2 regions of the Paenibacillus sp. BT-177 genome follow, and region 1 is predicted to be linked to the other one. Evidence: riboswitches for the same ligand, from Rfam matches in the RefSeq annotation. Region 1 holds a riboswitch; the other holds the start of a gene.
What was found. Region 1 has a riboswitch for cyclic di-GMP ahead of OIU26_RS22710 (transglutaminase-like domain-containing protein). Riboswitches for the same ligand answer to the same signal wherever they lie in the genome.
Positions count from the first base shown of each region.

Region 2: linked by a shared signal. The riboswitch ahead of OIU26_RS08610 (glycosyl hydrolase) and the one ahead of OIU26_RS22710 (transglutaminase-like domain-containing protein) in region 1 are both predicted to bind cyclic di-GMP.

Region 1 covers NZ_JAOYTP010000011.1:30,954-47,699, forward strand. The annotation lists gene OIU26_RS22705 (collagen binding domain-containing protein) at 98-3,727, opposite strand; gene OIU26_RS22710 (transglutaminase-like domain-containing protein) at 4,088-4,858, opposite strand; cyclic di-GMP riboswitch class I at 4,910-4,991, opposite strand; cyclic di-GMP riboswitch class I at 5,029-5,107, opposite strand; gene OIU26_RS22715 (helix-turn-helix transcriptional regulator) at 5,215-6,090, opposite strand; gene OIU26_RS22720 (DUF445 domain-containing protein) at 6,674-7,930, shown strand; gene OIU26_RS22725 (ATP-binding protein) at 8,077-11,139, shown strand; gene OIU26_RS22730 (response regulator) at 11,248-12,399, opposite strand; gene OIU26_RS22735 (NAD(P)H-dependent oxidoreductase) at 12,600-13,274, opposite strand; gene OIU26_RS22740 (winged helix-turn-helix transcriptional regulator) at 13,463-13,846, shown strand; gene OIU26_RS22745 (stalk domain-containing protein) at 13,943-15,190, opposite strand; gene OIU26_RS22750 (YcnI family copper-binding membrane protein) at 15,382-16,131, opposite strand; gene OIU26_RS22755 (copper resistance CopC/CopD family protein) at 16,163-16,746, opposite strand, start outside.
Region 2 covers NZ_JAOYTP010000002.1:484,511-501,256, reverse strand. The annotation lists gene OIU26_RS08635 (glycosyltransferase family 4 protein) at 1-814, shown strand, start outside; gene OIU26_RS08630 (glycosyltransferase family 4 protein) at 811-1,959, shown strand; gene OIU26_RS08625 (glycosyltransferase) at 1,988-3,088, shown strand; gene OIU26_RS08620 (UDP-glucose dehydrogenase family protein) at 3,094-4,422, shown strand; gene OIU26_RS08615 (sugar phosphate nucleotidyltransferase) at 5,089-6,465, shown strand; cyclic di-GMP riboswitch class I at 6,621-6,702, shown strand; gene OIU26_RS08610 (glycosyl hydrolase) at 6,716-8,317, shown strand; gene OIU26_RS08605 (hypothetical protein) at 8,366-10,660, shown strand; gene OIU26_RS08600 (hypothetical protein) at 10,970-11,152, shown strand; gene OIU26_RS08595 (helix-turn-helix domain-containing protein) at 11,204-11,572, opposite strand; gene OIU26_RS08590 (YveK family protein) at 11,901-12,650, shown strand; gene OIU26_RS08585 (CpsD/CapB family tyrosine-protein kinase) at 12,631-13,308, shown strand; gene OIU26_RS08580 (sugar transferase) at 13,393-14,091, shown strand; gene fcl (GDP-L-fucose synthase) at 14,125-15,063, shown strand; gene gmd (GDP-mannose 4,6-dehydratase) at 15,084-16,073, shown strand; gene OIU26_RS08565 (flippase) at 16,196-16,746, shown strand, end outside.

The sequences.
Region 1 (16,746 bases):
CTCCTAATACAGTAATCCATAGATCGGACATGTAAAATAATTCCCCTTCTCGCTAGTGATGAGCTGAGAAGGGGGATTTTTGATTATAAAATGTTATTTATTTTTTATGCGTTCGTCTATAACCCAGATAGGCCCCCAGAAGAATTAAGAACATGCCACTTACATAGAAGGGAGCAGGACTGTCTTCTCCTGTCTTTGGCAATGTATCCACCTTGGGTGTATGACCCGGATCACTTGGATTCTCTGGTTTTTCTGCTGGTAGGCGGATTACACCCTTAGGTACTGGGTCTTCTTCAATCTTCACGGGCGGAGAAGGCTCCTGGTGAGGATCGGCTTCCGGTGTCTCAGGTTGCACCCCTGGTTCAGCGGATGGTTGCGCCTCTGGTTCTACAGGTGGCTGTTCAATAACCGGAACGCCCAACGGAACATCCTCATCCTCGATAATTTTCGGTTCTTCGGTTGTTACGGGCGTAACAGGCGTCGCCGGAGGTTCAGTTATTTCAGGGTCCTTATCATGTTTTTTGCCTGAGCCCGGACTCGTAGGTGTACCCGGATCGGTAGGTGTACCTGGGTTTGTAGGCGTACCTGGGTTTGTAGGGGTGCCTGGATCAGTAGGTGTACCCGGACCCGGATCAACAGGAGTGTCTTTTTTGTTGGTGATTACGATTTGTTTAATGCCTGAACTTTGTTTGATAGTTGCATCTATTTTGATTTCTGTTTTTGGCGCTGTTATTTTGTAGCCTTCAGGAGCAGTAAGCTCCTCCAGGATGTAGTCATCATAACTCAATGAAGAAAATACGATTTTCCCGTCCAAATTGGTAGTTTGGACAAGAGGTGCTCTTTTCTGATTCTTGTCATAGAGTGCAAAACGTGCCCCGGATAGAACCTTATTGTGATCGTCCTCATCAACTTTGGTAATCTCCAGACTTCCCGTAACTCCTCCTCCTGATCCTGAACCAGAGGATGTGCGCACGGTAATTTCCTTACTTGTTTCCCTGATTTCGGTGGTCAAACGGTCGCCCTCGAAATTAACCTTATTGCTCACTTTTGCCTTGTCTTCAGCTTGAAGAAAGGATTTATATTGCAAAATATAACCTGATGATATAGCCTTCGCAAAGGCAAGCTCAAAGGATTGCTGACCTTGAGCAGTCGTTGTTATTTTTAGCTTATAATCCTGATCCTTGACTAACTCAGTGTCCCTAACAGCTTCTCCGTTGGCAGACACTTTGGTGGAGTATAGATGGAAGGAATCTTCAATCAGAATTTGATTATTGCTGGGCGTATCCACGATCTTCGCGTTGGAGACATGGGATTGCCCTTCATTGATATGGATGTTCCAGTCGATTTTATTTCCATTCTGAGCACCGGACTTTGTCACGTATTCTCCACCGTGGGGCACAGTCACTTTGGCAGCCCATTCCGAATCTACATTTTTTCCATCCATAAGCAGAGCGTTATTGTTAATCTCTTTGTCAATAAGCTCTCCTTCCAATGTTGTTTGGAAAGTGACCCAGTAAGGAGAGTTGATGGACTGGTTAAACTGGATGCTCAGTTCGTTGTTGTTAGCGGCGGAAGGCAAAACAAGAGTATATTGGCTCGAAGGCACTTCGCCCCCTTTTTGTACGCCATTCCACCACCCGAGCAGGGTCATATCGTACACTTTAACTGAATTTGGGACCAGTTTTTGTCCTTGTAACAAGGTATCCCTAATTTCAGCATGATTCAGAGTTTTGCGGTTATAGTTGGCCTTAATGTCCCATGTAATTTGCTTGGAGCTGGCATTGTAACTACCTGACTTCGCGCCATTTTGCTGGGTCATATTGTCCGGCCATAATCGAGCTTCGGCCTCAGCAGTTTGTGTTGGTCCGTTGTATAACCAAGTGATAGAGGTTTTATTCCAAAAGTCAGGCTTGGTTTTGTCGATTTTCCATTCATTGTTAAAGGTAGTTGTATAGTTAATGGTGTACGTGTCTTGAATCTTTTTATGAAAACGTATAGTGAACCCTTTTTTGTAATCCAGCGTAAGAGGGATCAGTTCGTAGTCTGTCGGTGATGTTAGTGTTGTTTTTCCGTCCGCGCTTTGGATCTTCAATGTGTTCGGCAATAAGGCCAGACCGCCATTCGGAAAGGCATCGTCGATAACGATTTGATCCATTGTATACTTATCCGCATTAATAGAAATGACCCAAGGAATCGTTTTGGTGTTATAGTTCGGTTCCTTATAGCCTTTGGTGATAATTATACTTTTCAGTTCGGTGGTTGTTTCTTTTGTTACCCCACCAGAAGTTACACTGTTCGTTATTTTACTATTTTTAACTACACGATCTATAGCCTTTGTTTGATAACGGATGGTATATGGGGCTTCAATATCCGTATTGAAAAGCAGATTGAAACCATTGGTACCATGATCGTCAATAACTGGAGTGACGCTGTATTGGGATGCAAGGAGCTCATCCTGTGTATCCCCTTTATACACTTTAAGTGAATCTATGATGAGTTGTTGGCTGTTATTAAAACGGTCACTTAATGCGGCTTTAGCTGCGGGAATTTTTTTGTTGGCAAAATTATATTTGATTGCCCATGAGATCGTTTGTGTGACTGGGTCGTATTTCTCCACTTTTTTGCTTAAAAAATCCCCGCGTTGAACAGTGACTGTAGCTGTTGCGGAGGTATCCTTCACATCGTCCCCTGAAAAAGTGGCTGTGTTGGAGAAACGAGTATCCTCGCTTGTTATGTTTGTGGAGTATTGAATACGGTAGGCGCTGTTAATACTCTCCTCGTTAAAACGGATTCTGAAGCCCGGCACAACCGGATCAGCCTCTACTGTATACTTATCTGCGCTAACAGTGTCCCCCAGCACGGTGGTTCCGTTCACATTAATTTGTAAATGGTTTACCCGGATGGAGTCCTTGACTAGTTCTAGTCCTTGGGGAGTTGGGTCGGTTACTACAGCGTGTTTGATAGGATCCAAGTGTTTATTTACGTCAACTGTCCAATGAATTTGGTCTTTTCCATCAAACTTTCCTTGTTTCTCCATTGTAGGACCAGCTGCAGGCTTAATATTTACGATAGCCGTTTGCTCGCCGCCTTTGATCGGGATCGCAATAATAACTTGTGTACTGCCTTTTTCTATTTGTGTGCTAAATTCAGTTTTGATCTCTAGCTTACCGCTGACATTAGAGTGGCTTTCTACGTAATCATTAAATGTCATAACCACTTTACCTTGACGGTCTACGGTAAAATGACCTACTTCACCATCTGTATTCGTCAAAGGAGACGTAATATCTGTGTAAATTTGGAATTGCTCAGGTAATTGAAAGGTAAAGGTGTCTCCAGCTTTATACGTATGGTTGGGCAGTTCCCATTCATAGCCTAAATGGATGGCGGAACCAATATCAATACGGCTATCGGGATTATACACTGCATCAATAACACTTCCAGTAGAATCTGTAAGGGTTAGCTTGGTTAAAATACTTTCTTGAGTTGCCCTAACTTCAGAAGTTGAGCCAGCAGTTGGTTCAGGGACTGGAGCCGGGACAGCAGGTGGGATGTTAATTGGCTCTGAGGGCATTGGATAAACATCGTTAGTCACACTCTGAACCGGTTCGGTTCCTGGGGTCACTGGCAGATTAGAGTCGGGATTTTGTGCATAAGCTTGTGTTGTGCTGAACAAACACTGCAAAAAGAGCAATAGCGCAACCGTTGCTGCATTCCATTTTTTTCTCATACGGTAAACAAATCTCCTATTCTTAAAATACTCTTATTTAACGGCTAATGGTTATTCCTTCGAGGTCGAGAGAACTGTATTTATATATTCATCATTCATTCATATGATGCTATGTTAGCCGCATTAATTACTTGTTCAGAATTTATGAAAATTTATGTTCGGGGATGAACTTCCTCCTTTTGTCTCGAAATTAGATAATGGTTGGAAATCTCATTGTCTTCCTGGACTAGAATACATGCCACATCTCAACAATTTCTCAACAAGGATAGAAAAAGAGCCTTGATCATGTGATCAAGGCTCTTCAAGAAATGTAGTTCTATTTTTTCATTTTTTAAAAAATATGAATTAAAAACATTGATATTAATATTGCTTTGTTTTAATGTATTTGGAGGGATCTTTGATCATTTCGAATTTCTGCTTACCCATATACAGTGCTGCATCTACTGTAGTGTCTACGACCATCCATTGATTGTCGATGTAGACCTCATTCCAGGCATGGTAAGTGTCCACGTAGGAGGATTTGCCCATAACCAGCTTGGTTGGTACATCTACACTTCGTAACATAGCAGCCATCAGTGAAGCATAACCATAACAAATATCTTTTTGAGAGCTTAACGTATGATCAATTTGTGGCAGATAGTCAGTCGTTAAGGCAAAGGCCTGATTGGAGTCATACTTGATATGACTAATTACGTAGTCATAGATTTTTTGGAGCTTCTCGCGATCCGTTGTTGCACCTTGGGTTAACTCACGGGCTTTTTGAATCGCTTGATTAGTACTACTCCAGTTAATATTTTGAACGGAATTAAGATACACCGCCTTGCTATCGTTTAGCTTTAACTCGATCGTATCTTGTCCTATCACTTTATATTGATTACCACTAAGCTGTTCCAAAATACTGATGTTATAGTTCCCATTACCCATTTGGAGAGGAAATACTTCTTCGGATTTCCCGGGTGTTAGATTATAAGAGTATTTTTGTGCATCTTTGGTAACCAAAATCTTGGTTTTAACGTTAGGTTTAACGGGGTAGCGCACACTGACCGTCCCATGATTTACATTGTTTTGATCCAACCATGCAACACTATCAGCAGCGTAAATTGTCGAATTTAAGAGTATTGCGGACAGCATGAAAAATAGGAGAAGTGTAGAAAATATCATTTTCCCCATAAAAAACTTCCTTTCGGTGGCCAGGCTGCCATCATAAATAGAAGGCCCTATAGCTTTGCGTCCCTGCCTTTCGACAAGTTTGCCATTTCGTATAAAGTTTTCGGAAAAAAGCACGACAAAAAGCCACTTCAACCGGTAGCTGGCTGCCATCATACAGAAGGCCCTGTAGCTTTGCGTCCTTGCCTTTCGACAAGTTTGCCATTTATCCTGAATAGCTTGTATTTTTATTCTATCAGTTAGGTACTCTATTAGGCAAGTTTAAATCTCAAATTTTCGCTATTTATCGACAAAGCAAGCTTGGAGATTATACATAAGACCTATTTTATACGGTTTCCCCATTTTTTGCGATAGGAATGAGGCGTTTCTCCAATGTGCTCTTTGAACAGATTGATAAAATGACTTGTGTTGGGAATGCCCACATATTGTGCGATGTCCACAATAGCTACATCACTAGTTTTAAGCCAGCTTTGAGCAGCCGTGATACGAACATTAATAAGATACTCAATAGGGGAAAAGCCAATCTGTTTTTTAAAGTTTTTAGCCAGGTTGAACTTGTTTAGACCAAACATTTCTGCTAGCGAATCCAGCGTGATCCGTTCGCAATAGGATTGATCCAGATATTGCTTTACCTTGCGCACCTCTGCCGTTCCATCTGAATTCGCGTTGGGATTGGTGTAGGGGTGCTGTAAAATAATCGTTAACAAGTCAACGATTATCCTGGATGAGAGCAGCTCAGAGGATAAGCTTCGTTCTGGCTGTACATGTAATAAGGTGCGCAGCTTGTCCAATACTGCACTTGAATCCTTTAGTGAGATTACGGGCTTATTGTGTTTATCGAATTGTTCGTAGAAATGGTCAATAAGATTGCCATATAGATTCACACTAATAAACTCCCATGTCTTCTGACAGGAAGTTTTGTACTGTACATATTCTTCGCAATTAATAAAAAGCATATCATGAGGTTTCAATATATAATCCTTGCCCCGGTATTGTAATTCCCCTCTCCCGGACAGAGTAAAAAGGAGCAAAAAAGAGGTGAGCTTTTGCCGTTCCATTACATAAGCATCTGTTTTGAAATAGCCTATTTCCTGTATATAAAAGAGGGATTTTTTAGCAAAAGCAGAGGGTGTACATATAATTGCAACTGGATCTTCGCTCCAGACATACTGGGCATTTTTTTGGTTTGTTGTCATATCCAATTCCTTTACAAAAGAACAATTTTAGTAAGACAATTGTAGTTTGTTTCATGAATATCCTTTTAGAACCGGAGTTCCCATTTACAAAGGTTATTTTATCACATTAAAGTATATTCATGTATCGATTTGAGGCTATACATTATATAACAAAATTAACCAGAAAGCACCTATTTGAAAAGGATAGGGTTCTTCTGGAATTCATTCCTTAAATTGATGGAATAAAGAATGATGTTGGGAATAATTAACTTTATCAATGAATGTATCATAATCTTGCAATTCCACTTTTTGAGGCATATATCCTTTAGGTTGCAAGAAAAATGGGACCATAATTCGACAAAATGATTCAAAGGGCTCATTTTGTTAGAAAATAGTTGTAACTTAATTGTTGTGATTTTGTTCACGAAAATGTATGGATAAGTGTGGTTATGCGAACTCAATTTAAGCTAATGTGCAAATTTTAAATATCATGCAATTTGTTGACAATAGAGTATGGTGACCTTTGGTATCTGCACAGGCAATGATATGATGGTACTACAGATGAAATGAAACAAATTTTACAGTTAGTTTGGAGGACTACATGATGGGAAAAACAAAAAACACAAAAACCGCAGCAGCTTGGTCACTTGTTATGATGGGAGCGGGCTTTGCTGCTACGTTACCTTTTCAACAATTTGGCTGGGCCCGTCTTTTGGCCGGATCTTTTGAAGCCGGACTTGTAGGAGGGTTGGCAGACTGGTTTGCCGTAACCGCGTTATTCCGTCATCCGCTGGGCATTCCGATTCCACACACAGCGCTTCTCCCTAAAAATCGGGGAAAGCTGACCGATGCCTTGGTTAACACGGTCGAGAACAATTTGCTTCATAAAGAAAGTATTGCATCTAAAATTGCCGAGATTAGACTGGCAGAGCTGGTGCTGAAAAGTGTGGAAAAAGGAATACGTACGCCCGAAGCGGTCGCTTTTATAGATGTTCTTGCCAAGCAACTTGTCCGTTCGATTCCGCTGGCAGAGCTGGCCCCGGCCATCTCAACTGGGATTAAACGACAGGCGACAGAATTCGATATAGGACCATTGCTAGAGGTGCTCGCCCGGCAAGCTGGCGAGCGAAAGTATGACCAACGGGCGTTGGATTATGCGCTGGAGCAGACGGAGTCCTGGCTACTGCGGTCAGACACCGGGGTTACGCTAGGCACCCTGGGGATGCAGGCTGTTAGCGGCTTGCAGGTCAGCGGGCTTATGCAGTTTGCCCTGAACGCTTTCCTTGGCTATTTGAATGAGGAGCGTATGGGCGAGATGATTCGTCACTTTTTGCTGGACCGCGTAGCGGAGCTTCGAGATGAAGGACATCCGCGTCGTCAGGCCGTCCTGGATGGGTTCAACACACAGTTGATTCATCTGGCGGCCAAAGATACGGTCAGGGAGGGGCTGAATCACTGGAAAAACACCTTTATTGATTCTTGGGAAGGTGATGCAGCCATATCCGATAAGCTTGAAGAGCTTCGTCGTAATCTGCTGGATTACATGGAAGATGCCAGTTATGTAACGGCGTACATTGTACCTTTGCTGGATCAAATGCTGTCTGATTTATGGAGAAATACGGGGCTGCTGGACAAGATCAATTCGTGGATCGTAGCAGGTGTTACCGGAGTAGTGGAAGCAAACCATAGTCAGATTGGTAATCTGGTTCGAGAAAATGTAAATCGAATGGATGATGCCTCACTGATCGCTTTAATGGAGGACAAGCTGGGGCAGGATTTACAATGGATTCGGATTAACGGTGCGCTTACAGGTTTTCTGATTGGAATTGTGCTTACTGGGGTTCGTATGTTGCTTGAGTAGCACGGACAATCTGAGCTAAGGAACGATAAATGAAATTTGTGTAGATAAGGTTGTGAAACTATGAGGATTGGTCACCATCCAATGCTGCTGGTTCAGATGAGAGCCCGGCAACGGTACGTTGATGTATGGTGCCGGATCACCAGTAGATGAATAAGCGGAACTTTTTTTTAATTACGCTGTCATTTCTGATCGTGATTATCGGCTTGCGTTTGTTGTGGTTTGATTATTACCACAATCAGGATTATCCCCGGGCCAAGGCGGGAATTCTGGATCTGAGGGGCTTGAATCTGCAGGAGATAAAGACCCTGCCATTAAATGGGGAGTGGGAGTTTTATCCTGGGACTTTATCTTCTTCTGCCGAACTGAAATCCTTACTTATGCAGAAGCAGCGCCAGACCATTCAGGTACCAGGATTATGGAGTGAGTCGGTATCTCCTGTTGATCATAAGGCATATGGCGTTGGAACCTATCGGCTGCTTATTTTGAGTGACAGGTCGGAGGACACTCTATACGGACTTCGGATTGGAAAGATCAGTACGGCATCCAACATATTTGTGAACGGTCGTTTAATTAGTCATAGTGGTCAGGTCTCTAGCAAGGTCGAACAGCATATAGGATCAACTGTTCCATTCTCTGCCATGTTTGATGCGAACAGGCAGGCCATTGAGATTGTCATCCAAGTATCCAATTTTGATTTCTCTGCTAGTGGAGGAATTATGAAGCCTATCATTTTTGGAAGCGCGGATGCTGTGAATAGCCGAACCAACTTCACGATCGCAATGCAAATTATGGTATGTATTATTTTGTTGCTTCACGGGTTATATATAGTCGTTATATTTTTTATGAATCCACAAAAGAAGGCGCTTCTGTATTTTGCGGGAATTGTAATCTGCACGGTATTATCCATCCTGACAGACGATGACAAGCTTTTATTGGACTGGTTCCCCATTAATCTGGGTCTTTCGTTAAAGATAACCACCCTTTCCTATATTGGAATAGGCATGTGTGTACTGAAGCTAGCGCAGTCTCTGTTGGTTCGATCCCGAATCATTCAGATTGTTTTTATAGGCCACTGTTGTTTTGCGATTTTGGTGTTACTTGCACCTGCATCCAGCCTGTATGCATTTCTTATGGTTCTTATCGCATTACCGGCTATTACTCTATGTGCTACAGTTCCCTCCCTTGCTTTTCTTAGAACATTCAGAGGGCAAAAAGAGGCTGTTTTTCTGTTGCTAGCATCCATTAGCATCGCATCCAGCATGCTGTGGGGCATTTTCAAGACGAATGACCTCCCCTATTACCCTTGGGATATTGTGCTGGCTTTTGTGGCATTTGCATCCTATTGGTTCAAACGGTTTTTTAATACGAATGCTGAACTGAGAAGGCTGTCGGACAGATTGCAGCGCGCTGATCAGGTGAAAAATGAATTTTTAGCCAACACCTCTCATGAGCTGCGAAATCCACTGCATGGGATGATCAATATAGCACAGACTGTGCTGGAGAACCGGGGCGGCGCCCTGGATGAACCCAACAGGAGAAACATGCAATTGCTTGTTACGGTCGGCCGCCGTATGTCCTTATTATTGAATGATTTGCTGGATGTTACACGTCTACGTGAAAAGGATATTATTCTGGAAAAAAGAAGCCTGAAGCCCAAGGCTGTAGCCTCGGGTGTATTGGATATGCTTCAATTCATGACAGATGGGAAACCTTTAAACATGGTAGTTAACATCCCTGCTGATTTTCCGAATGTATTAGCGGATGAAAACCGAGTAATCCAAATCCTGTTCAATCTCCTTCACAATGCTGTTAAACATACTGCTGAGGGGACTATTTCCGTTCACGCACACATCCAAGGCGAAATGGCCAGTATTCAGGTGCGTGACACTGGCGTTGGGATAGATGGGGAGACGCAAAAGCGAATATTTCGTCCATATGAACAAGGAAATTCTCATTTGACGGTTATTGGGGATGGGCTTGGACTTGGGTTGAGTATCAGCAAGCAATTGGTGGAGCTTCATGGAGGATCTTTGAGTGTAAGTTCTGAACTTGGTCAAGGCTCAACCTTTTCTTTCACACTACCGCTCGATCCCTCACCTACCCCAGACGAATCACGAGATAACGAGCAGGTATGTATGGATGAAGAAGCAGATACTGATTTTATAGCTCTACAGAATGAGGCTGTGATGCAAGTTGCAGCAGGCTCTGCACGATCTGCCATACTCGCAGTAGATGATGATCCGGTCAATTTAAGGGTGTTAGAGGGCATTCTCGCCTCGGAGTCGGAGCCTTACGAACTTGTCACTGTAACCAGTGCCCAGGATGCCTTACATAGGCTGGATCATCGGGAATGGGATTTAATTATAGCCGATGTCATGATGCCCCAAATGTCGGGTTATGAGTTAACTCGGCGTGTGAGGGAATACTTTAGCATTTCCGAGCTGCCTGTGTTGCTGTTGACTGCACGTAGTCAGCAGGAGGACTTATATACGGGATTTCTTGCAGGGGCCAACGATTACATTATGAAGCCTGTGGATTCCATGGAATTGAAATCAAGGGTCCGTGCCTTGACTGACGTTAAAAAGTCCGCAAGGGAGAGGCTTTGGATGGAGGCTGCATGGTTACAGGCACAAATCAAACCTCATTTTTTGTTTAACACCTTGAATACCATTGCATCTTTAAGTCATGTGGATCACACCAGAATGGTGAATCTTATTGAAGAATTCGGCAAATATTTAAGATCAAGCTTTAACCCTCAAAATCTGGATAGAGTCGTATCACTGGAATATGAGCTTGCTCTCCTGAAATCTTATCTTTATATAGAGAAGGAACGCTTTGGCAATAGACTAGATATTGTATGGGAAGTAGACGAACAGATATCTTTGTTATTGCCACCGTTATCGATTCAGCCACTTGCAGAAAATGCAATCAGGCATGGTATCATGAATCGGATAGATGGAGGAACATTGTGTATTCGTATTCAGCAGCGGGAGGATGGAACAGAAATAGCGATCATTGATGATGGTGTGGGCATGAGTCAAGAGGAACTGGACCGTCTGTTGAGTCCTCATCAAGAACAGGATAGCGGGATTGGATTACGGAATACAGATCGACGTTTGAAGCAAGTATACGGTAAAGGATTATCTATTAGCAGTCTTCCCAACCAGGGTACAACGGTAAGCTTCCATGTTCCCCAGGTACAAAGATAAGGAACATAATATCTCTGTCCCGTAGGTCCTCTATACAGAACGAGGCGAAGTAAGTGACGCTTCTAATGGGGACTCTACGGGTACGGAGAATGATTCCCAGTCGTGAAATTAGGCATGAGCCATTTGCCACTCTTTAAACCAATTTGTAATTTGTTCATTGGGCTTCTCATGAAGCTCTTCCCATAAGACGGATGATAATAAATCATACCATTTGATCACTAAGCTATTTTTATTCATCTCAGCATAAGTCTTCATTAATCCCCAGTAGGCTTCCTCTTCTTGGGGATGACGACTACAGATGCCCTCATAAATAGAGATCGCCTCTTCAGGCTGGGAGTTCCCTCTATACCATTCTGCCATTTTTAATGATACGGATAACCACATTTTATGCAGCCTTTGGCGTTCACTTTCAACCCACCAAAAATCATATTCTTGTAAATAGTCCCCTTTGTAAAGTTCCATCATTTTTACATAATATGGGATTGATTCCTTGTTCATCTGTGGAGCGGATGCCAGGAGAGACTCCCATCTTTCTGTATCTAACAGAACGTTTTGCGTGTGCAAAATATAACCGCCATTAGTATTGGAAATCTCTAAAAAGGAATGATACGGCGCTATCGTTTTTCTAATGTAATAAGCGGCTGTATATAAAAGAGAGTAGGCCTTATCTTCTTCATATTCTGGCCATAGTAATTCAATCAAAGCTGATTTGCGAACCCATTGGTCATGATTTTGGAGCAAGTACAAAAACAACTCCTGAGTCTTTTTAGTCCTCCACTGAATAACAGTGGGTTGCTGATCCGGTAATGTAAAGACGACATATTGAAAAACCTGTAACTGGAGAACAGAAGGCTGATTCTCAGGCATGGAGGCAGCTTGATCGTCACGCTTCAGAATGCGATTCATGGTTTTGATAAGACGTTCTGTCGTGACCGGCTTGAGCAGATAATCCAGTGCGTTAAGCTCGAAGGCCTGAATAGCGTACTTATCGTAAGCTGTAACAAAAACGATCTGAATATGGGGTTTGTGCTCCAAAATTTGATTTGCTAATTCAATTCCGCTGATCCCTGGAAGTCTTACATCCAAAAAAGCTATATCTATATCATCAAGTAGAATATAGTCCTTAGCCATGAATGGATTCGTAAAAGCTCCTGCAATATGTATGCCTTGTAACTCGCCAAGCAGACGCTTCATATAATCCAAAGCTAACTCTTCATCATCGACAATAACAATCCTTGTCAATATCTCTGATCTTTCCACGTGTACTGTACTCCTTTGTAGGCAGATACATCTTATTATATAGGATAACTTGACTACGGCTATAAGCAAACAGTTGTAGAAGAAAAAATTTTAAATAAAGAGGCGGGCTGCGATGGGCCATCGTTAAGATGAGTGATCGCAAGCCCGCCTGTTCAAATTGTGTCAAACTTAAAGATTGACTAACAGTATTGGACGAATATTTACAGGACCCAGCGTGTGACCTTCTCCAGGGGTTGTCTGGATTTTTCCCGCTTGGGTTCATGAGCACGATAACCGAAGGCGGCTATGACTGAAATATCCAGCAGCCCGTTCTCAAGCAATCCTTCTTCCTCTAAAATGGCATGTACCTGATCATAGTTAAAGCCTTCAATCGGGCAGGAATCGATGCCGATCTGAGCTGCCGCTGTCATCATATTGCCTAAGGCAATATAGGTTTGCTTGGAGGCCCAGTCAAATAACGTGCGTTCGTTTTCCAGCAGGCGTTGGTTTTCACCTTGGAAAATCTTATAGCGGCCTGGTAGGGAGGCAAAGTCTTCGTCAGACATCCCCTTAACCTCTTTATACATGTACTCCACGTAAGGAGAATCATAACGAACATCCTTACGTGCCAAGATCAGGACGACGTGGCTAGCCGCAGGAATTTGCTTTTGACCACCACTGGAAACCGCCGCCAGCTTTTCTCTCAATGCCTGATTTTGCACGACCACAAACTGCCACGGTTCAAATCCTACGGAGCTTGGGGAAAGTCGTCCGGTTTCGAGAATAAATTGAAAATCCTCCTCAGGTATGATGCGATCGGGGGCGAATTCCTTCGTGGCATGTCTGAATAAAAAGGCATCCAGAATTTCCTGCTTTTTAGCTGATGTATTGGACATAAAATGTACTCCTTTTGATATGGGTTTAGTTGGTACTCTATGGGTTTTCTGCTACTATAATGAGAGCTAATATCGAATATATAGTTATCATATAGAAAGTTTTTGCAGGGAACAAGTACGCACATATTTGTTCCTTGTTATAGGTCTGAAGGCTATTAGCCTATATCCTGTAGAAAGAAGGGGAATACATGGCACAGGAGATGGAACATACAGTTAGCGTTAATTTTGGATGTCCGGTAGCGAAAACTGTTGGGGTGATTGGAGGCAAGTGGAAGGGAGTCATTTTATATCATTTGACCACAGGACCGCGGCGCTATAATGAAATTCGACGGACCTTGCCTAATATTACACAGCGGATGCTAACCTTGCAGCTACGCGAATTGGAGCGTGATGGCATTGTGCACCGTGAAATTTATAACGAGAACCCACCACGTGTGGAATACTCGCTTACCCCGTTGGGAGATACGTTAAGACCGTTGCTGGATTTTATGAGAGACTGGGGGATCTTCTACGGAGAACAGGGATGCGAGCCTGTGGAGAAAATTTCCAAGTCAGGCAAGCATTTTTGCTAAGATAGACATGAGAAAAGCCCACCGATGATTTCATAGAAAACACATGAAAATCATTAGCGGGCGGAATAAGGACGGATTCCTTTTAAAAAATGGACACTATTTAAACTCGATCGATTCGTTCATCTTCGCCCAGGCCGTTTCTCCAATAATACCCAGACGCCAGATGGCGATTCCCTTGAGGTCATAACGTTTGGCTAAACCGATCTTGGCGTTAACGGTACTGTCTTTTTCGCTACCCATTGAAATTCCCAAAATGAGCTTGTCCCGCGAGGTTTCCTTCAACGCCAGCTTTATGGCTTCGTCCACTTTATCCAGTGGCTCAGGCGTAGATTTTTGTCCGTAATCATAGGCCATGATGATCAGATCGTCCGCCAGATTGCCCAGCGTCTTGTAATCATAGCCAGTGTAAGAGCTATTCAGCGGATGCAGAACGACGGTAAGCTTGAGCCCGGCTTGATGCGCTTTGGCTGATAACTTTTTAATAAAGGCGTTGTAATCGGAGCGAGCTTTGGCCTTATCGCCACTCCAGCCTAATCCTTCAAGATCTAACGTAATGCCCTTGAACTGTTTATCGGTGGCAGTGCTGACGATTTGGGAAATGGTCTGTTCTTGAAGCTGCGCATTTTCCAAAACCTTGGTTAGCTCATGATTACCGTCGACAGAATAAACCATCAGGTAAGGGGAAGTCCCCTGGCTATCTGCCTCCTGTAGAATAGACTCAGGCGTTACAGCTCCAGCAGCTTGAGGCCATTTATATTCTTTGCCGGTCGTTGTGAACTGTCCGTTCGTATCAATTCGGCTCCAGCCGAAGGCAACGGCATTAAAATTCGGTATTTTGGATTTTTGGTCAAAGGAAGACAGTGCATAGAAGCCTACAGTGTACATAGCTTCACGTGGCGATGTGATAGAGACCGTCCGTGTTCCCTGGTTCCAGTTCACTGTGGCTCCAAACTGTTGCCCGAAAAAGCCCAGCGGAATCATCGTGCTGCCGCGTACGGTTTGCGGTGCTGCTGTTAGTTGAACCGTTTGTCCATCTACTGTGGCATTGCGGCTCCCCATTTTGAGAACCACCTGCTTGGTTGCATTGCCTTGCGCTTTGGTAGCGGTGATGCTTTGGCTGGCTTGATCCCATTTCACTGTAATGCCCAGAGCCTCAGAAATAGCGCGAAAGGGAACCATCGTCGTGCCGTTCATCATGGCAGGCTGTACAGGGAACGGCAATGGATATCCGTCCAGCATGATGCTGACCTTACCCGCCTCCGCTTGTGCCAAGGGACTATAGATGCCCGCTGCGGTACTCAGAAAGATAACGCTAGATAACAGAGCCTTATTTACGATTTTCATCCTATGATCTCCTATGCTCAATAGATTGCAATGCTATCATGTTAGAATCGTGAGGTATCTACCATTTTACCAAAAAAATGATAGATAGGTGAATGTAAAATGATAGGATGAGATAACGATAAAAAAAGCTGGTGCCTGAATGAATGGCACCAGCTTTTTTACATGTAAAGCTCTGTTGTTTGTAACTCAGATTACTTGCGACGCTTGAGTGCAATGCCTACTGCTGCGGCACCAAGCACGACTGCGATGATCGAGAGGACAAGTGCTGTTGTTTGTGCAGCAGAGCTGGCTGGAGCAGAAGCGGCAGGCGTAGCCTCAGCAGCATTGTCCGAGGTCGGCGCTGCACTGCTGTTATCTTTGGCCGTATCTGTGCTCGCATGGCCCTCTGCGGTGCCTGCCGAATCATGTCCGCTGTCTGCGGCAGGAGCAGAAGTTTCGGGTGTGGCATCTGCCGTAATTTTGGTAATGGAATGAGGGTTGTTACTTCCTTCATCGCCTGTCCATTCCACAATACTTCCGTCACTGTAATATTGGAAGGCGTCCCAGGCTGCCGCGGTATTCTGGTCTGCATTTTGTGCTACAAAGCTGAAGCGTTGGTACTGTCCCGCTTGAATGCCGTCTTTTTCAGACGTCCATGTGACGGTGGTTATTTTGCCAGAGCTGTCTTTTTCGGTGGCTACCTTCCAATCCGGTACAGGCTCGTATTGTTTGAAAACGACCTCTTTAGGAACTTTTAAAGCGACTTTGGTGGTTGGAATGTTTTTTTCCACAGGCACTTTCAACGTGTATGTTTCCCATGCATTAGGTTGTGAAACGGAAGGCTTGACCGTCACATGCGCACTGGCCATACCTGCAAAAAGCAAGGCACCAGCCGCAATTAAACCTATAGAGGTTGTGAACCTGGAAAACCTGGATTTTGCTGTTTGAATCGTTATATTCATCTTCATTTCGCTCCTTTATAAAATAAAATAATTATTTTTTACCGCCTACATGCAGAGTGAATTCAGCATCAACCGCATCGAGTGATGCCGTCAGGGCATGTACTTTTACCGCCCATGTTCCTTCGGAGGTTATCAATTCCTGACTGCGGAAGGGCTGTTGTTGCTTCACGGGCAGAACAAATTCCTGTTGGTCTTGGTCAGGATTAGCTGGGGTAAGCGTTAATGTGATCTGCTGGATGCCTGAAACGGCAGCACCCTTGCTATCCTGAACGGATACCTTAAATTCATTGCTGCCCACAGCATTCGGACTAACTGCCAGTGTAACGCTGTGTTCGCCAGTAGGGCGAGTCTCCTCAAACGGTACAGCAGGTGCCTGGCCAGGTGACAGGTGAGTGAGCACCGCTGCCAACAGCATCACGAGCAGGCCGACGGACAGCTCGACACGCAATCCTCCGGCGGCTCGTTTGCTCGCTGCCGCTTGTCGAGCGCTGCGGAACTGGCTGGCTGCAAAGACCAGCATCACTAGCAGTAGCACTGATTTACCAAGCAGAACGAGTCCATAGGATGTGTTCAGCAGCATGGAGGAAGCCGGAATGTACAGCACCGCTCCATAGA
Region 2 (16,746 bases), on a different contig from region 1:
GGAAATGAAGATTGAAGGACAAGGAATTAAGCATTTCTTAAAAACGACGTTGGCCAAATCCATTGAAATGAAAGCTTATGGTCTGGCGGATAAATTTATAGTGCTAAGCGAGACTTTTCGGGATATTTTGCACGAGCACTATAAAGTACCACTTAGCAAAATTGATATTATTCCTGGTGCGGCGAATGTAGAAAGGTTCCATCCGGCAGAGGATCAGGAGGCTGTACGTAAGCGGCTGAATTTGCCGCAAAATGCGACGATTGTGCTAACCGTTCGTCGTCTTGTTAATCGCATGGGACTGCTACAGCTGCTCGAAGCATGGCGGCGAGTAACCGAGCGACACCCTGATCATCTGCTGCTGATTGGTGGGAAGGGCCCCTTGATGGAGGAATTGGCTTCCAAGGTGGCGGAATACAATCTTCATAACCATGTAAGGTTGCTTGGTTATGTGTCGGATGAGGAGCTGCCCCTGTACCATCAAGCCTCGAACTTGTTTGTTGTGCCAACACAGGCACTAGAGGGTTTCGGTCTGATCACAGTTGAGGCGATGGCCTCGGGACTACCGGTGCTGGCCACTCCTGTAGGCGGCAACAAGGAAATCTTAAGAGGATTCCGTCCTGAGCTATTGTTCCAGGGGACGGACAGTGAAGCTATTGCTGCAGGGTTGCTGCGTGTGCTGGATCATCGTGAACTTCTACCGAATGCACGGGAATGCCGGGACCATGTCCTGAGCAGATATACATGGGGACATGTAGCGGAACAGGTAGAAGAGGTGTTCCGACAGGTCCTTGACAGAAAGGCGGCGGCGAAATGATGAGAGTAGCTTATATTGACCATACGGCAAGATGGAGCGGCGGCGAAGTTGCTTTGTATAACATACTGACGAATATCGGGGAACATATCGACCCGCTCGTTATTTTGGCGGAGGAGGGCGATTTGGCGGATCGGCTTCGGCAGCGTGATATTGATGTGCGCATTGTTCCACTAGATGATTCGATTCGTAATCGGGGACGAAATGCCGTCAATCTGGGTGCGCCTGCAGCAGCCTTTCGTTTGCTAGCTTACGGCAGGAAACTCGCGCCATTGTTGCGCGAGGAAAAAGTCGTGTGTGTGCACACGAACTCACTCAAATCTGCACTGTATGGTGCAGTAGCCGCCAAATCGGCGAAGCTGCCGTTGATATGGCATATCCGTGACCACATCGGTCCGCCGTATCTGAAGCCGATTGTAGCCAAAGGGATTCGGCTCATGTCCCGCTTTTTGCCTAACGGTGTGATTGCCAATTCCAAATCCACGCTGAGTGCATTGGAATTACCCCCGGACAAAAAGACGCTCGTCGTCTACTCCGCTTTTGCCAAAGCGATTACGGCTCGTGATTCGGCTGCGCAATTGCGTGGCGATGACTCGTTTAACGTTGTTTTGGTCGGCAGATTGGCGGAATGGAAAGGACAACATATTTTACTGGAAGCGGCACGTTCTTTTTTACCAGATCAGCGTGTGAAATTCTGGCTGGCTGGAGATGCGTTGTTCGGAGAAGAGGAATATAAACAACGATTGGAATCCACGATGCGCGAATATGGGTTGACCAACGTCAATCTGATGGGACACGTCGATGACATTCAGGGTCTGATGCAGCGCTGTGATCTGCTAATTCATACTTCCATTACACCGGAACCATTCGGTCAGGTCATTATTGAGGGCATGGCTGCAGGTTTGCCAGTGATCGCTTCAAACGAAGGTGGTCCCAAGGAAACGGTGGTACCCAATGAAACCGGGCTGCTCATTGAACCGGGAGACCCTGCCAAGCTGGAAGAAGCCATCCGCTGGATGCTGGAGCATCCACAGGAACGTCAGCAGATGGGTGAGAGAGGGATGGAACGGGTCAAGAAGCATTTTGTCATCGAGAACACTGTTAAGGATATAGTTCATTACTATAAGGGTTTGTTGGCAGGAGTCTGACCGACATTCGCGTTAAAGGATGATTCAGATGAAAATAGCGATAGCACATGATTACTTAATCCAAATGGGCGGAGCGGAAAGGGTAGTAGAGGTATTCCATGATATGTATCCGGAGGCTCCCATCTTCACAACGGTGTTCAGCGACGAGCGTCTGTCGCGCAACTTGAAGGATGCGGATATTAGAGCCACTTGGCTACAAAACATCCCAGGAGTGAAGGCCAACTTCAAAGGAGTGCTGCCGCTGTATCCCATCGCTATCCGTGATTTTGATTTTAGGGATTTCGACATTGTTTTAAGCTCTAGCAGCGCATTTATGAAAAGCATCCAGGTACCCAAACATACGTTTCACATTTGTTACTGTCACACACCGATGCGGTTTGCCTGGGATTACGATACATATATGGCCCGGCAGTCCAAATCCAACCTGCTCAAAAATATGCTAAAGCTGTACATGAACAGGCTGAAAACATGGGATGCCAAAACTTCTCGCAACGTAGACCAGTTTGTCGCCAATTCTTCCGTCGTTAAGCGGAGAATTCTGCACTATTACCAACGGGAGGCAGATGTTATTTTCCCTCCTATCAATACATCCCGTTTTAAACGTGCTACAAGCATCGGTGACTATTATCTGATCGTATCTCGTTTGGTGTCCTACAAGCGCATTGATCTCGCGATTGAGGCATTCAAACGTAACGGTCTTAAGCTACGCATCGTTGGCGAAGGACCGGATCGTAAACGACTCGAAGCCATGGCTGCCCCGAACATTGAGTTCCTCGGCAGGCTTGAAGACGAAGAGGTTAACAAGCTGATGGCCGAATGCCGGGCACTTGTCTTTCCGGGGGAAGAGGACTTCGGTATTACGCCTTTGGAGGCGAATGCGGCCGGACGGCCCGTTATCGCTTTTCAGGGTGGGGGAGCGCTGGATACGATTGTTCCTCATGTGAACGGCGTATTTTTCCGCAAGCATCAAGTAGACGATGTGCTGGAGGCCGTCGCAAAGGTTGAGCAACATGCATGGAATGTGGACGATATCATTACCCATGCCCGCAAATTTGATGAAGATAACTTCAAGGATCAATTGAAAAAGTATGTAGAACAAGCCTATGTGAACTTTCTAAAAGGAGGATGAACGGAATGAAACTGGCTGTAATCGGTACTGGATACGTTGGACTCGTCTCGGGTGTATGTTTTGCGCAAAAAGGTAATGAGGTAATTTGTGTCGATCTGGAGCAGTACAAAATCGATATGTTGAACCGTGCGGAATCTCCGATTTATGAACCAGGTATTGAGGAATTGATCGCGTTGAATCTGGAAGCTGGCCGTTTAGAGTTCACCTCGGATTTGGCCGATGCGGTACGTCGCTCGGATATCGTCATTTTAGCAGTAGGTACGCCTTCACTGGCTAACGGCGAGGCGAATTTGTCCTACATTGAACAGGCGGCCGCCGATGTCGGGAAAGCCATGAACGGGTACAAGATTATTATGACTAAGAGTACCGTACCTGTCGGAACGAACGAAAAGATTAAGGACGTAGTGGCTCGTCATACGAGTTTGTCTTTTGATATTGTATCCGCGCCGGAGTTCCTGAGAGAAGGCTCAGCCATCAATGATACGCTTCATCCAGATCGCGTCATTATTGGTCTGGACAATACAGGTTTGCGTGAAACAATGGTCACTCTGCATCAGGTATTCACGGATAAAATCTATGTGACGGATATCCGCAGTGCTGAAATGATCAAATATGCCTCCAATGCGTTCCTGGCAACTAAAATTTCGTTTATTAACGAGATTGCTAATATTTGTGAAAAGGTTGGCGCGGACGTTACCTGTGTGGCTGAAGGTATGGGCATGGACAAACGGATTGGTTCCTCTTTCCTGCAAGCAGGGATCGGATACGGGGGCTCTTGCTTCCCGAAAGATACGAATGCGCTCATCCAAATTGCGGGTAATGTAGACTATGAATTTAAGTTGTTAAAATCGGTGGTAGAGGTAAATACCGACCAGCGCTTTATGATTGTATCCAAGCTGCGTGAATCGCTGGGTCAGCTAAACGGCGTATCGATTGGCATTTGGGGCCTCGCCTTCAAGCCCAATACAGATGATATCCGCGAAGCTCCAGCACTGGAAATCGTAGAAACGCTCATTCAGGCAGGTGCTATTGTCAAGCTGTATGATCCCATTGCGATGGATAAATTCAAGGAGCGCGTGGATCACCCGAATATTATATGGTGCTCCTCCCCGCAGCAAGCCGCCGAAAGAAACGATGCTGTGTGCCTGCTGACGGATTGGGAAGAGTTCAAAGAAGTTGATCTCGTGCAATTGGGCTCCATTCTACACAAGCCAGTTCTGATTGACGGTCGCAACGTATTCACCGAGGAACAGATCCAAGGCTCTGGGCTGGAATACTACTCCGTGGGTCGTCCGCGGATGAGTGGGTGGAACAGAGATAAAGTGGAAGTTTAAAAGTGACAGATTAAAAAGTGACTGTGGTGATGTGGGAGGCACTGAAGGCGCTGCGCGTGCAGATTGTTCTTCCGATTGCTGTTACCCCCGGATTTTCTGGATTGTATTAAACATTCAAAGGTTAAAATCCGGGGATAAAGGCAAACGCTGACGCTTCTTCAGAACAATTCTGCCCGCTCCGCTGCTTTTGCCGCACCAAGTCACGATGTTTAATCTCCCACCTTATGGGATGGGAGTAGAAGGGCGTATCAGAAGGAGCGGCACAGTTGAAGCCGCTCCTTCCGATTAAGACGCCATTGCGGTTGTCGCAGCAATCTTGGCAAGGCGTTACGAAACCTCGATTACTAGAAGCTTGCAAGCACAGCGGGCAAGCGCCGAAAGCGTGAGATTTTTACAGGCTGACCGGACTTAATAATGTCCGGTCGTGCCTTTTGCACCACAAGGTATGATCGATATGATGCATTTTTGAGTAGCGCAGGAATGGATTTGAATCTGGAGAAGCGATAGCGGTCGCCTTTGAACCGGGATTCAAACCTTTATACGATTTTATACAATCGAATGAATCCCGGTCCAACAGCGATCGTAAGATCAAATTCAGCCCGTAGCGGGCTACTCAACCTTGCCTCATCCGATCGCCCACACATTATAGAGAGGAAGTGGAGATTTATGAAGCTCGTACTTTTGTCTGGTGGTTCCGGTAAAAGATTATGGCCGTTATCCAACGATTCCCGTTCCAAACAATTTTTGAAGGTACTGGAGAGCCCGGAAGGGATTTCGGAATCCATGGTACAGCGGGTATGGAGACAATTGGGAGACAACGGATTATCCGAATCCTCGTTTATTGCGACAGGGAGAGCGCAGGTCGAAATGATCCAGAGTCAGATCGGATCGAATACGCGCATCATTGTTGAGCCGGAACGCAGAGATACTTTTCCTGCGATTGCGCTGACAGCGACTTATCTATATTCCATTGCGGGTGTTTCGCCTGATGAAATTATAGCTATATTGCCTGTAGATCCTTATGTAGAGGATGCTTTCTTTGCTTCCGTAGCCCAACTCGAACATACACTTCAGGAGAGTGAAGGAAAGCTTGCACTAATCGGGGTTGTCCCTTCCTATCCTTCAGAGAAATACGGTTATATTATTCCGAAAAACGATGCCACTCAAGGTAGCACAGGCTACCGCGAAGTGAGCCATTTTCAAGAGAAACCCGACCGGGAGCAGGCGGAGCGACTAATGGAACGCAATGCTCTATGGAACTGCGGGGTTTTTGCATTCAAATTAAGCTATTTGCTGGATATTTTGGCATCCAAGGGCCTGCCGCTGAATTATGAAGAAATGCAAAAACAATATGCGTCTCTGGAAAAAATCAGCTTTGACTACGAAGTAGTCGAGAAGGAAAAAGACATCGTAGTGCTTCCGTACGATGGTTTTTGGAAGGATCTGGGAACTTGGAATACACTCACAGAAGAGATGTCTCATCAGCAAGTGGGTAGAGGGGTAGTAACGGAAGATTGCGTCAACACGAGTCTTATTAATGAGTTGGACATTCCTGTGGCGATCATTGGAACGAATGATCTGATTGTAGCCGCTAGCCCAGATGGCATTCTTGTGACCAATAAGGCAGAAAGTCCACGCATCAAGGAAGTGCTCAAGGCTCATGATCAGCGTCCAATGTATGAAGAACGTCGTTGGGGACAGTATCGGGTTGTAGACTATGTAAAGTATGACGAGGGTAATGAGGTACTGACCAAACGAATCCGCGTACACAAAGGTAAAAATATCAGCTACCAGCTTCACTTCAAACGAAGTGAAATCTGGACCATTATTAGCGGCGAAGCGGAAATTATTTTGAATGAGAAACTGCATAAAGTGAAGGCCGGTGACGTAGTTCGCATCCCTGAAGGGACGAAGCATAGCATTTTGGCTGTAACCGATGTGGATTTGATTGAAGTTCAGACTGGCTCTGAGTTGGTTGAAGAGGATATTGTACGCTTTTGTATGGATTGGAGTGAAATTTCTCGTCATCAATTTATCTCGTAATTATTTGCGTAAAAACGTAAAAAAGAAGATTTGATGAAAAATAATGGCCCAAACTGTCGAAATTGGGCGAAAACCTGTAAATTCATGAACATGACCTATTAAATTTTGGTAAAAAAAAGTCGATACTTAGGGTAAGAAGGAATCCAAACTCCTTCCAACGATAAACGCAGCCCTGTCGAAAGACTGGTACGCAAAGCTAAAGGGCCTTCCCGTAAGGATGGCAGCCTGGCTACCGAAAGGAAGAGCTAAAGTGAGATTCAATTTTATTCCTCTGTATCGACTGATACGTCATGTACTCCCCGTTGTTATACTTTTTTCTTTGTTTCCCGTCGGCTTTGGTGATTCTCTGTCTGTGGTGAATGCCGCTTCATTACAACCTGTTAATTCGGACGCTTCTACTCAGGCCCGTGAACTATACAATTATTTACTCAGCATCTCTGGAAAGAAAACAGTCACTGGTCAGCATGATTATTTGGAAAGTCCAGATGAATTAAGCAACAAGGTCCAAAAAATCAGCCAGGCGTATGTGGGTCTGCACGGCTATGAGATGGGTGCCATCTCTGGTCAATCCGACACTATAGAAGCAGCACAACGTAAAAATGTCGTCGATAGCGCTATTCGTTGGAGCAGAGCTGGTGGCATTGTGACGATGACTTTTCATGAAGCGTTGCCGGGTAGATCGCTGACTTGGGCCAATGTGCAGGCGAAAGTAAGTCAGGCGGAGTTCAATAAATACGTGACACCAGGCACTACGCAGTATAACCTCCTCATTGCCGATCTGGATAAGGTCGCTGTATCGTTAAAGCAGCTTCGTGATGCAGGGGTTCCAGTATTGTGGAGACCTTATCATGAAATGAATGGTGACTGGTTCTGGTGGGGAAACAAAAACAATTTCAATCAGCTATGGAATATCATGTACGACCGTTTTGTAAACACGCATCAGTTGAACAATCTGCTGTGGGTGTGGAGTCCCAATGCTCCCAATTCCTATACTGTCCCGTATACCCCGAAATATCCGGGGGATGACAAAGTGGATATTTTGGCAGTAGACATCTACAACAATGATTTTAAGCAAAGTCATTATGAAGGACTGCTCGGGTTGGCACGGAATAAGCCGATTGCCATTGGCGAGCATGGTGAGATGCCTAGCTCTGAGGTGTTGCAGGCACAGCCCAAATGGGTGTATTCCATGACTTGGGGCAAGATGCTGACTGAGAATAACACAACCAATCAAATACAGGATTATATGAACGATTCGAGGAGTTTGACACGGGATGATGTGAAAAATGGGCTGGCAGCAACCCAACAACCTGGGGCAGATGTGCCGACTTTACCGGATGAGGGACAAAGTGAGCCTATCCCGGTTCCGCCAGTAGTAATCGTACCCCCAGCTCCGACTTCTCCTTCTGTTCCTGATGTAGTATATGTGAACGGGCTGCGGGGCGAATATTTTAACAATATGAATGTGAACGGCAGTCCTGTTTTGATCCGTACAGACAGCAAGCTGGATTATAACTGGCGCGCCGTTGCTGCTGATCCCAAGGTAAATGCCGACCAGTTCTCGGTTCGCTGGACAGGTAAAATCAAACCACAATACAGCGAGACCTATACATTTACAACTATATCCGATGATGGTATTCGCGTATGGGTAGACGGCAAGCTGGTGATTGACAGTTGGTTCAAACAAAGCTGGACAGAGCGTAAAGGCAGTATTGCTTTGGAAGCAGGTAAAATGGTAGATCTAAAAGTGGAATACTATGATGAAAAAGGCGATGCGATGGCTCGTCTGATGTGGGAAAGTCAGCATGAAGCGAAAGCGGTGGTTCCCGGAAACGCTTTGTTTCTTCCTTGATAGATACTCTTTCCCGGTCATAAATTTTGAGGAGAGAGGGTGTATCATATGATGAAAAAATGGTTGACCCATAGGTATACGGTCGTATTATCCGGATTACTAGGTGTCGCAGCTCTAACCATGATCGCTTGGTTTATATACACGCCTTCAAAAAGTGCAGAATTGCAGACGGATAAGGTAGCGGCGGCCAGTCCAGTATGGAAGCTGGGCCAGAGGGATGACTCTTCAGCGGAATTTAAAGGAGTGGTCGGTAGGGATAATATCGAAATTTCTGCAGCAGCAGCTTCTACCGAATCCTCTGCTAAAGGAACATTCTCGGCGTTGTCGGAAGCAGAGAGTACAACAGTTCCGGTATTGCTCAGCAGTGGTGATATTCCTCCAGGTTTGAATGCATCCACGAATCCAGAACTGTCACTTCAGTATAAACTGAATCAGGTTCCTCCCAATGGTATGATATTCCGTGTTCGGATTTTGGATGCGGGCAAAGCGGTGCCGCAGATGGCTGTCTTTTCAAATCATCAGCTGTCCGGAATTATTCAGATTGCCGGGGTATCCGGTACTGGGAGTACCTATAATTTCAAAAATAATTACGAGCTGTATATTCCCAAAGAACAATTGCAAAGCGGTGTTAACGTACTCAAGCTAAAGACAGCGCGCTGCCTATACTGCTCCTCTGCAGAAGATAAAAATGTGTGGTGGACTTGGGATGACTTGAGCTTGGAGACGTTAGCTTCCCCTGCGGCCGAACCAGTACATGGGAAATATATACTGACCGGTACGAATGTGAATAATAAAGAATTTTATTATGATCAGGGTGCAGTTAAGCATCTACCTTACGTTCTCAAATGGCTGGGAATTGCTTATAGTGGCAACGTCATGAGGGTAACTTGTGCCAGTAATGTAGGCAAGGCATGCACAGATGTGGATGATTACTATCAAACGTTAAAGCAGTATAATATGCAATCGTCTGCTTTGTATCTATACACAGGTGATATCAAGCTGCAAAAAGATGGTACTCTGCCAGAGACGGCCAAGCAAAAGTTGCGTGATTATGTAAAAAAATACGGTTCATACCTTCAATATTATGAAGTAGATAACGAACCTGGATTGTTTAACCGTTCCAAGGCGGTAGACCTGGCTGTGGCTAAGTGGTTGAATACGGAAGGCAAGCAATTGGCACCGCATCTCAAAACCGTAGCGCCGGGTTGGGCCTACTGGCCGACATACTCTACCAAGGCGTGCAAAAATCAAACCGGAGGTACGCAAAAATGCGGTGATCCGGATGGATGGGAACGGGACCCGGCACAGCGTAAACAGCTGGAAGAAGTCACCGACCTGACCAACGGACATGCCTACGGTGAATCGTATAATGAAGAGGGCGGGGGCAGCTTCGTTCAGAATTTGAAAACCTTTGGTGGTTCGAGCAACGGACTGGCGAAAAAGATGCTAAACACGGAGTTTGGTACTAACGATACGCATCGAGACAATCCTGATTACGGGGCTAGTCAGCCACAAGCAGCTGCATTCGATCGGATTATGCGATCGCAAATCGGGTTTGCCGATATGTTTATCCAGCACGCTGCTTTTTATAAGGATTATACGCTGTTTAAAACGGGCTTTGATCTGCAAAGTCACAACCCGGCTAACACGGAAATTTATCCGTTTGGGCAAGGACAGGACACTCGCGTTAAGATCATGAGACGCTTGAGTCTAGCGTATGCTACGCACGGTAAACCGCTGACTTATACCATACTGAATCCAGAGGAGACCAAGGATAAGATGGTCTATGTTCGCGCGGTGGATACATCTAAGCTTAAACCACTGGCAGGTAGCGGCGCTACCTCGAACAAATTGCTGGTGAACCTAGTGAATTTTGAATCCACAACGCAGACCGTTCGTGTGCGGGTGACGATGCCGAAAGCTGGTTTGTACACGGGGGAACGGTTTGGAGCGGGTTCCACCTACACTCAGGCGCAGCGTTCCATATCAGGGCTCAAGGCTTCTCCTGCCCTTGATTTTGAAGAAAAGCTGGGTCCTGGCGAATCAGTACAATATATTTTGGAACTAAAAAGTACAGATCAAACCACGGCCTCTGCCCCAACAGAGGTAAAAGCAGCCTCAATTCAGGATGGGGCGGTAAAGATTAATTGGCTTCAAGCAGAAGGCATATCATCCTATGATGTGCTGCGTGCTGACCGTACAGACGGTGCCTATCAAGTGATTGCCTCGCAAGTAGAAGGAAGCACGTATACGGACCGCACCGTAAAAGCTGGAAGTCATTACGTCTACAAAGTCCGAGCGACCGGAGGTACTCAGGTTTCTCAGGCAGCCGAGGTTGCTTAGTTACACCGGAATGCATATAGGACCTTACCTCATGAATATCTAACATCATTCCGAAAGAAAACAAAAAAGAACCTATCAGGAGGAAATAGGACCTGACAGGTTCTTTTTTATTTGTAAATCGTTCTGAATTGCTAATACTTTACGTATAATGGAGAAAAAAATAAGAAAATCCTTTTATATTCTCGTCATAAGACGACAACATTGTAGGTATGTATTCATATATAATAGTTTTGTTCATGACTATACATACGTGGTTTGTAGGGAATTTCTTTCCGGTGACCAAGACTAATAAAGTGAGGTTAGTGCTGAATGAACAAGGAAACAGAATTAGGGGGGAATGGCCCTCTTCTTCGAGACAACGCACGGAAAGCAGGCAAAGCAGCCATCCACTTGGACATCCGGAACATTTTGCTCCAATGTGGGATCACGACACCAGAATGGCTGGAGGGCGATGCTGATAGAACGAAGTACCGGAAAGACAAGCGCGTGTAATTTTCAGTTGCTGGTCCTACTTGAGCAAAACATCAAGCAGCGGCGCGTTCCTTATTCCATCATTCGTTCCATTCGAACAAACGCGATAAAACGTTTGGCTTCTTCCTCAGACAAGGTGCGTCCGTCAATCGTCAGGTTAAAACGTTGCAGGATATCCTCGTCGGACAGTTCAAGCTGATCCACAAATTTCCTCACATCTGAATCCAATATTGCTGTCGGGTGGCTCGTACGTCCCACCAAATAATCGATGGTTACCTCGAAAATATCAGCGAGCTTGGTCAGGGTCTCAAAGTCTGGCTTGCGTCTATTTTTTTCATAGTGAGAAAGAGCCGCCCGCGTAATTCCGAGGGATTGCGCTAATTCCTCTTGTTTTAGTCCCTTATGTTCTCGTAATTCAGCGATGCGGGTTCCATAATTCATCTGTTGTTCCTCCTGAAGGCAAGGTTAAGAGAGGTAAGAAAAGCAATTTTGCGCTTGACAAGATACAATTTGTATCATAAATTAATTATGCAAGTTACATAACGTATCTGTATTTCATAGTTTTCACTGATATCTTCATTTATATACCCTTAAGAGGCCAACGATGATTGAGCATTTTGTACTTATTCGCTGGCTAGACCTTCTATGCGCTATTATACAACATTTTACTATAGATTAGAGGGTCATGCATCGTTCTTTTCCCCGTCATGCAGAGGATCAGTACAAGCGTTATTCATCGAAAACAAGTCAAGCAGGGAGGACTGGTCTTGTGCAGTTGAAAGAGTACATCCGTTTGATCCGCAAAAGAATGTGGTTGATTGGTAGCATTGTACTGCTGGTGTGTACTGTAGTAGGCATAAAAAATGTATATTTTACCCCGCAGGTTTATGAAGCTACCGCCAAGCTCATTATTAATCAGACGCCACGACCGGACCGTGCAGGTGTCGTCGATTACAGTGTGGTGCAAACTAACATAGCCTTAACGAACTCCTATAAGCAAATTATGATCTCCTCGGCGATTATGGATCAGGTGGTCGCCAGCTTCCCCGATCTTAAGGTTACTCCGTCAGCTTTGGCGCAAAAATTAAGAGTAAACACCGCAGGTGATTCACAGGTCATGGATGTTACAGTCCGCGACTTATCGTATACGAAGGCTGTGAAAACCGTCAATGCGGTAGCCAAAGTATTCAAACGGCAAATCCCCTCTATCATGAAAATGGACAATGTCACTATCCTAAGCGAAGCCAGCCTGAATGATCCAGCAGTTCCCGTGAACAATAATCCCGCTATACAGATTTTTATTGCTTTTGCCATTTCTTTATTGCTGGGAATAGGCTTGGCGTTTTTGCTGGAGGTATTGGATGATACATTTAAAAATGAGGAAGATATTGAAAAAGAACTTGGTCTGCCTACCCTATCCCTGATTACAAAAATGAAAAAAGAAGATAGACGCTCTGACAGCTCTACTACAACTCCTAAACAGGTAGGTGAGGGACAATATGCCGCGATTAATCAATAATCAGCTCGTTACATCCTTGCATGCTCAGTCTTCCGTGTCGGAGGAGTACCGCATGCTCCGCACTAACATCCAGTTTTCTTCTATAGACGAGCCGATTGAAGTGATGATGGTGGCGTCCGCTCAGGCGGGTGAAGGCAGAACAGTCACGATTAGCAATTTGGCTGTAACCTATGCACAAGAAGGAAAAAAGGTGCTGGTTATGGACATGGATTTGCGTCGGTCCTCCTTGCATCATATGTTTGGTTTGCGCAATCATACAGGGCTTACACGGGTACTTGCCAATCAACAGACATGGCAGGATGTGGTTCAGGAAACCGGGATTGATCATCTGCATGCGATCACGGCTGGACCGAATCCACCCAATCCGTCCGAGATGCTCAGTTCCCGTAGAATGAAGGCTCTACTAGTTGAGCTCAAAGAACATTATGATGTGATTCTGATGGATACGCCCCCCCTGCTGTCTTTTCCGGATGGCCTCATTGTAAGTGCCATGTGTGATGGTGTCATTTTGGTAGTGCAGGCAGGGAAGGTCAAAAAGGATGTCGTTAAGAAGGCGAAGGCAAATTTGGAAAGAGTAAAGGCGCGCGTTTTGGGTGTAGTGCTCAATAACGTGAAGCGCCGCGCCGAGCGTGGTATGGAGGAACGCAATCTGACATGAATAAATCGGGGGAAATAAGAGTATATAAAATTCTTTTAACAATGTATAAATAATATTTATCAATAAGGAGTGAGGTGATGAGACGTGTCTTCTTCCCGCTCGAACAAGGCCAAAGTGCTGAGCGCGTCAGTGGATGTATATACGGTCGCTCATGGGCTTGAACGACGACAAGGATGGAGCATATATCCGTTCGTGAAGCGAAGTATGGACATTATACTGTCTTTTATTGGAATCATCGTACTGTGCCCGGTATTTCTGCTCGTCATTTTGTTGATCAAGCTGGAGGACCCCAAAGGAAGTGCATTATTTTATCAAATCCGTATTGGTAAACATGAGCGACCGTTTCGCATGATCAAATTTCGTTCCATGGTGTCTGATGCCGAGGCCAGATTGTCTGCATTGCTGGTGGAAAATGAAATTGAGGGTGCGATGTTCAAAATGCGGGACGATCCCAGAATTACCCGTGTGGGCCGCTTTCTTCGCAGAACGAGCATCGACGAACTACCGCAACTCTTCAATGTACTGCGTGGGCATATGAGCCTTGTAGGACCCAGACCCCCATTGCCAAGAGAAGTTCATGATTACACCATGAGGGATAAGCTGCGTCTGACGGTCACACCGGGCTGCACCGGACTATGGCAGATCAGCGGTCGTAATCATCTAAGCTTTGACCAGATGGTAGAACTGGATTTGGAGTACATATCTAGACGCAGCTTCCGCACGGATATGATTATCATGCTGAAAACATTCCGTGTGCTGCTGGGCTCCAAGGATGCATATTAAAGTCATTTTAACAAAGAGGGGTAGGAGAGAAGGATGGAGCTTCATTCCAACATTTATGTAGCAGGGCACAATGGACTGGTAGGTTCCGCTATTGTCCGCGCGCTTCAGAAAGCGGGATATCGTCATATTATTACTCGCACAAGCCGTGAACTGGATCTGCGCAATAATGAGGCCGTAGATCATTTTTTTGATACAGAGCCCGTGGATTATGTATTTCTGGCAGCAGCCAAGGTGGGCGGGATTTTGGCCAATAACGAATATCCGGCTGATTTTATCCGTGACAATCTGCTTATACAAACCAATGTGATTGATGCGGCATACCGGGCGAATGTAAGCAAGCTGTTATTCCTCGGCTCTACCTGTATTTATCCCAAATTTGCTCCGCAGCCATTGCGCGAGGAATATCTGCTTACAGGTGAGCTGGAGCCTACCAACGAGGCCTATGCGATTGCTAAAATTGCTGGAATTAAAATGTGTCAGTCCTACAACCGTCAGTACGGAACCCGTTATATTTCCGTGATGCCAACGAATCTATATGGTCCGGGCGACAATTTTGATCTCCAAACCTCTCATGTGCTACCTGCGCTGATCCGCAAGTTTCATGAGGCTAAGCTGAATCAATCTCCGACTGTAGAAGTATGGGGCTCCGGTACGCCTCGGCGAGAATTTCTTCATTCGGATGATTTGGCTGATGCCTGTCTATTCCTGATGAATAACTATGAGGGAAATGAGATTGTAAATATTGGTGTGGGTGAGGATATTTCCATCCGTGAGCTAGCTGAACGAGTCAAAAATGTAGTCGGCTATGAGGGCGAAATTACTTTTAATACTTCCGTTCCTGACGGAACGCCGCGCAAGTTGGTAGATGTATCTCGGATTTCCGGGCTGGGCTGGTCGGCGCGTATTTCACTAGAAGAAGGATTAAGGTCTGTATACCAGGCATTTCAAGGTCTGGATCTGGTTGAACAATAAATAACGGTGGGGGAATTGGAATGAAAAAAGCGCTGATCACTGGGATTACCGGACAAGACGGGTCTTATCTGGCTGAGTTGCTGCTGTCCAAGGATTATGAGGTGTACGGGGTGCGCAGACGAACCAGCACACCGAACTTTGAAAATGTAGCGCATATCCAGAATGACATTCACTGGCTTTCTGGTGATATGACCGATCTGGCTTCGCTGATCGAAGCCGTCCGTCAGTCCGACCCGGATGAGGTCTACAACTTGGCTGCTCAATCCTTTGTAGCGGCCTCATGGCCGCAGCCCTTGGCTACAGGGCAAATTACAGCATTATCTGTCACCAATATGCTGGAGGCGGTTCGAATTGCCAAGCCGGAGGCGCGCTTTTATCAGGCTTCAAGCAGCGAGATGTTCGGTAAGGTACTGGAGACGCCGCAGACAGAAATGACCCCGTTTTACCCACGTAGTCCTTATGGTGTCGCCAAGGTGTACGGCCATTGGATTACAGTCAACTACCGCGAAAGCTTTGATATGTTTGCTTGCTCCGGTATTTTGTTCAATCACGAATCGCCCCGCCGAGGGTTGGAGTTTGTAACACGCAAAGTGTCGGATGCAGTAGCTCGTATCAAGCTGGGATTGCAGCAGGAGCTGCGTATGGGGAATTTGGATTCCCTGCGAGACTGGGGTTTTGCAGGGGATTATGTAAAGGCGATGTGGCTGATGCTTCAGCAGGATCGACCAGATGATTACGTGATTTCCACGGGAGAAATGCATTCTGTGCGTGAACTGCTGCAAATTGCTTTTTCTCATGTAGGTTTAAATTACGAGGATTACGTCGTGATTGATCCGCAATTTGTTCGACCGGCAGAGGTAGATCTATTGCTTGGCGATTGTGCCAAGGCGAAGGTAAAGCTGGGCTGGCGATTGGAAGTCGGCTTCGAGCAGCTTGTTCGTATGATGGTGGATGCAGATTTGGAGCGTGTAAAAAGGCAGGCTGCAGTCGAAGCTTCTGTCGTCGTGTAAGAGGTGGAGAGGCCACCCGCCTGGCCGGGGGGTCTCTTCGTTGTACATGATTTCAGCTGTATGACAGCTCAACAGATCATAAAGCAATGCTTAAGGTCATTTTTCAAGATGGAGTAGAACATATGACATTAGTCAAGAAACGTGCCAAACCGCGCAGAAGTTTGCTGGTGAATACATCCTGGCTGTTCGGTGACAAAATGATTCGCATGGTATTCGGGCTGGCGGTTAGCATCATCATGGCGAGAGTGTTGGGACCAGAGGAACTGGGAAAATGGAATTATGCGGAATCCTTTTTCGGGATGTTCCTGATTTTCACGACCCTTGGCTTTGATTCTATATTAGTACGCGATCTTGTCAAACACCCTAAGGATGAGCACGAGCTATTGGGTACGACGGTTCTGCTGAAGTTGTTAGGTACTTTGGTAGCCATTGTACTGTCCTATTCCTTTATTTCACTGCTCAGACCGGAAGACAGTTCAGTACGGTTAATTAATCTGATTCTGGCTACGGCCTCGGTATTTCAGTTGTTTGATATTATCGACTACTGGTTTCGTGCACAGATGTTGTCCAAATATACGGTTGTTGCCAAGAACACCGCCTTTGTCCTCGGTTCCACCGTCAAAATCATATTATTGTTGTCCGGTATTCCAATATGGGCAGTGGCGTTGTGTGC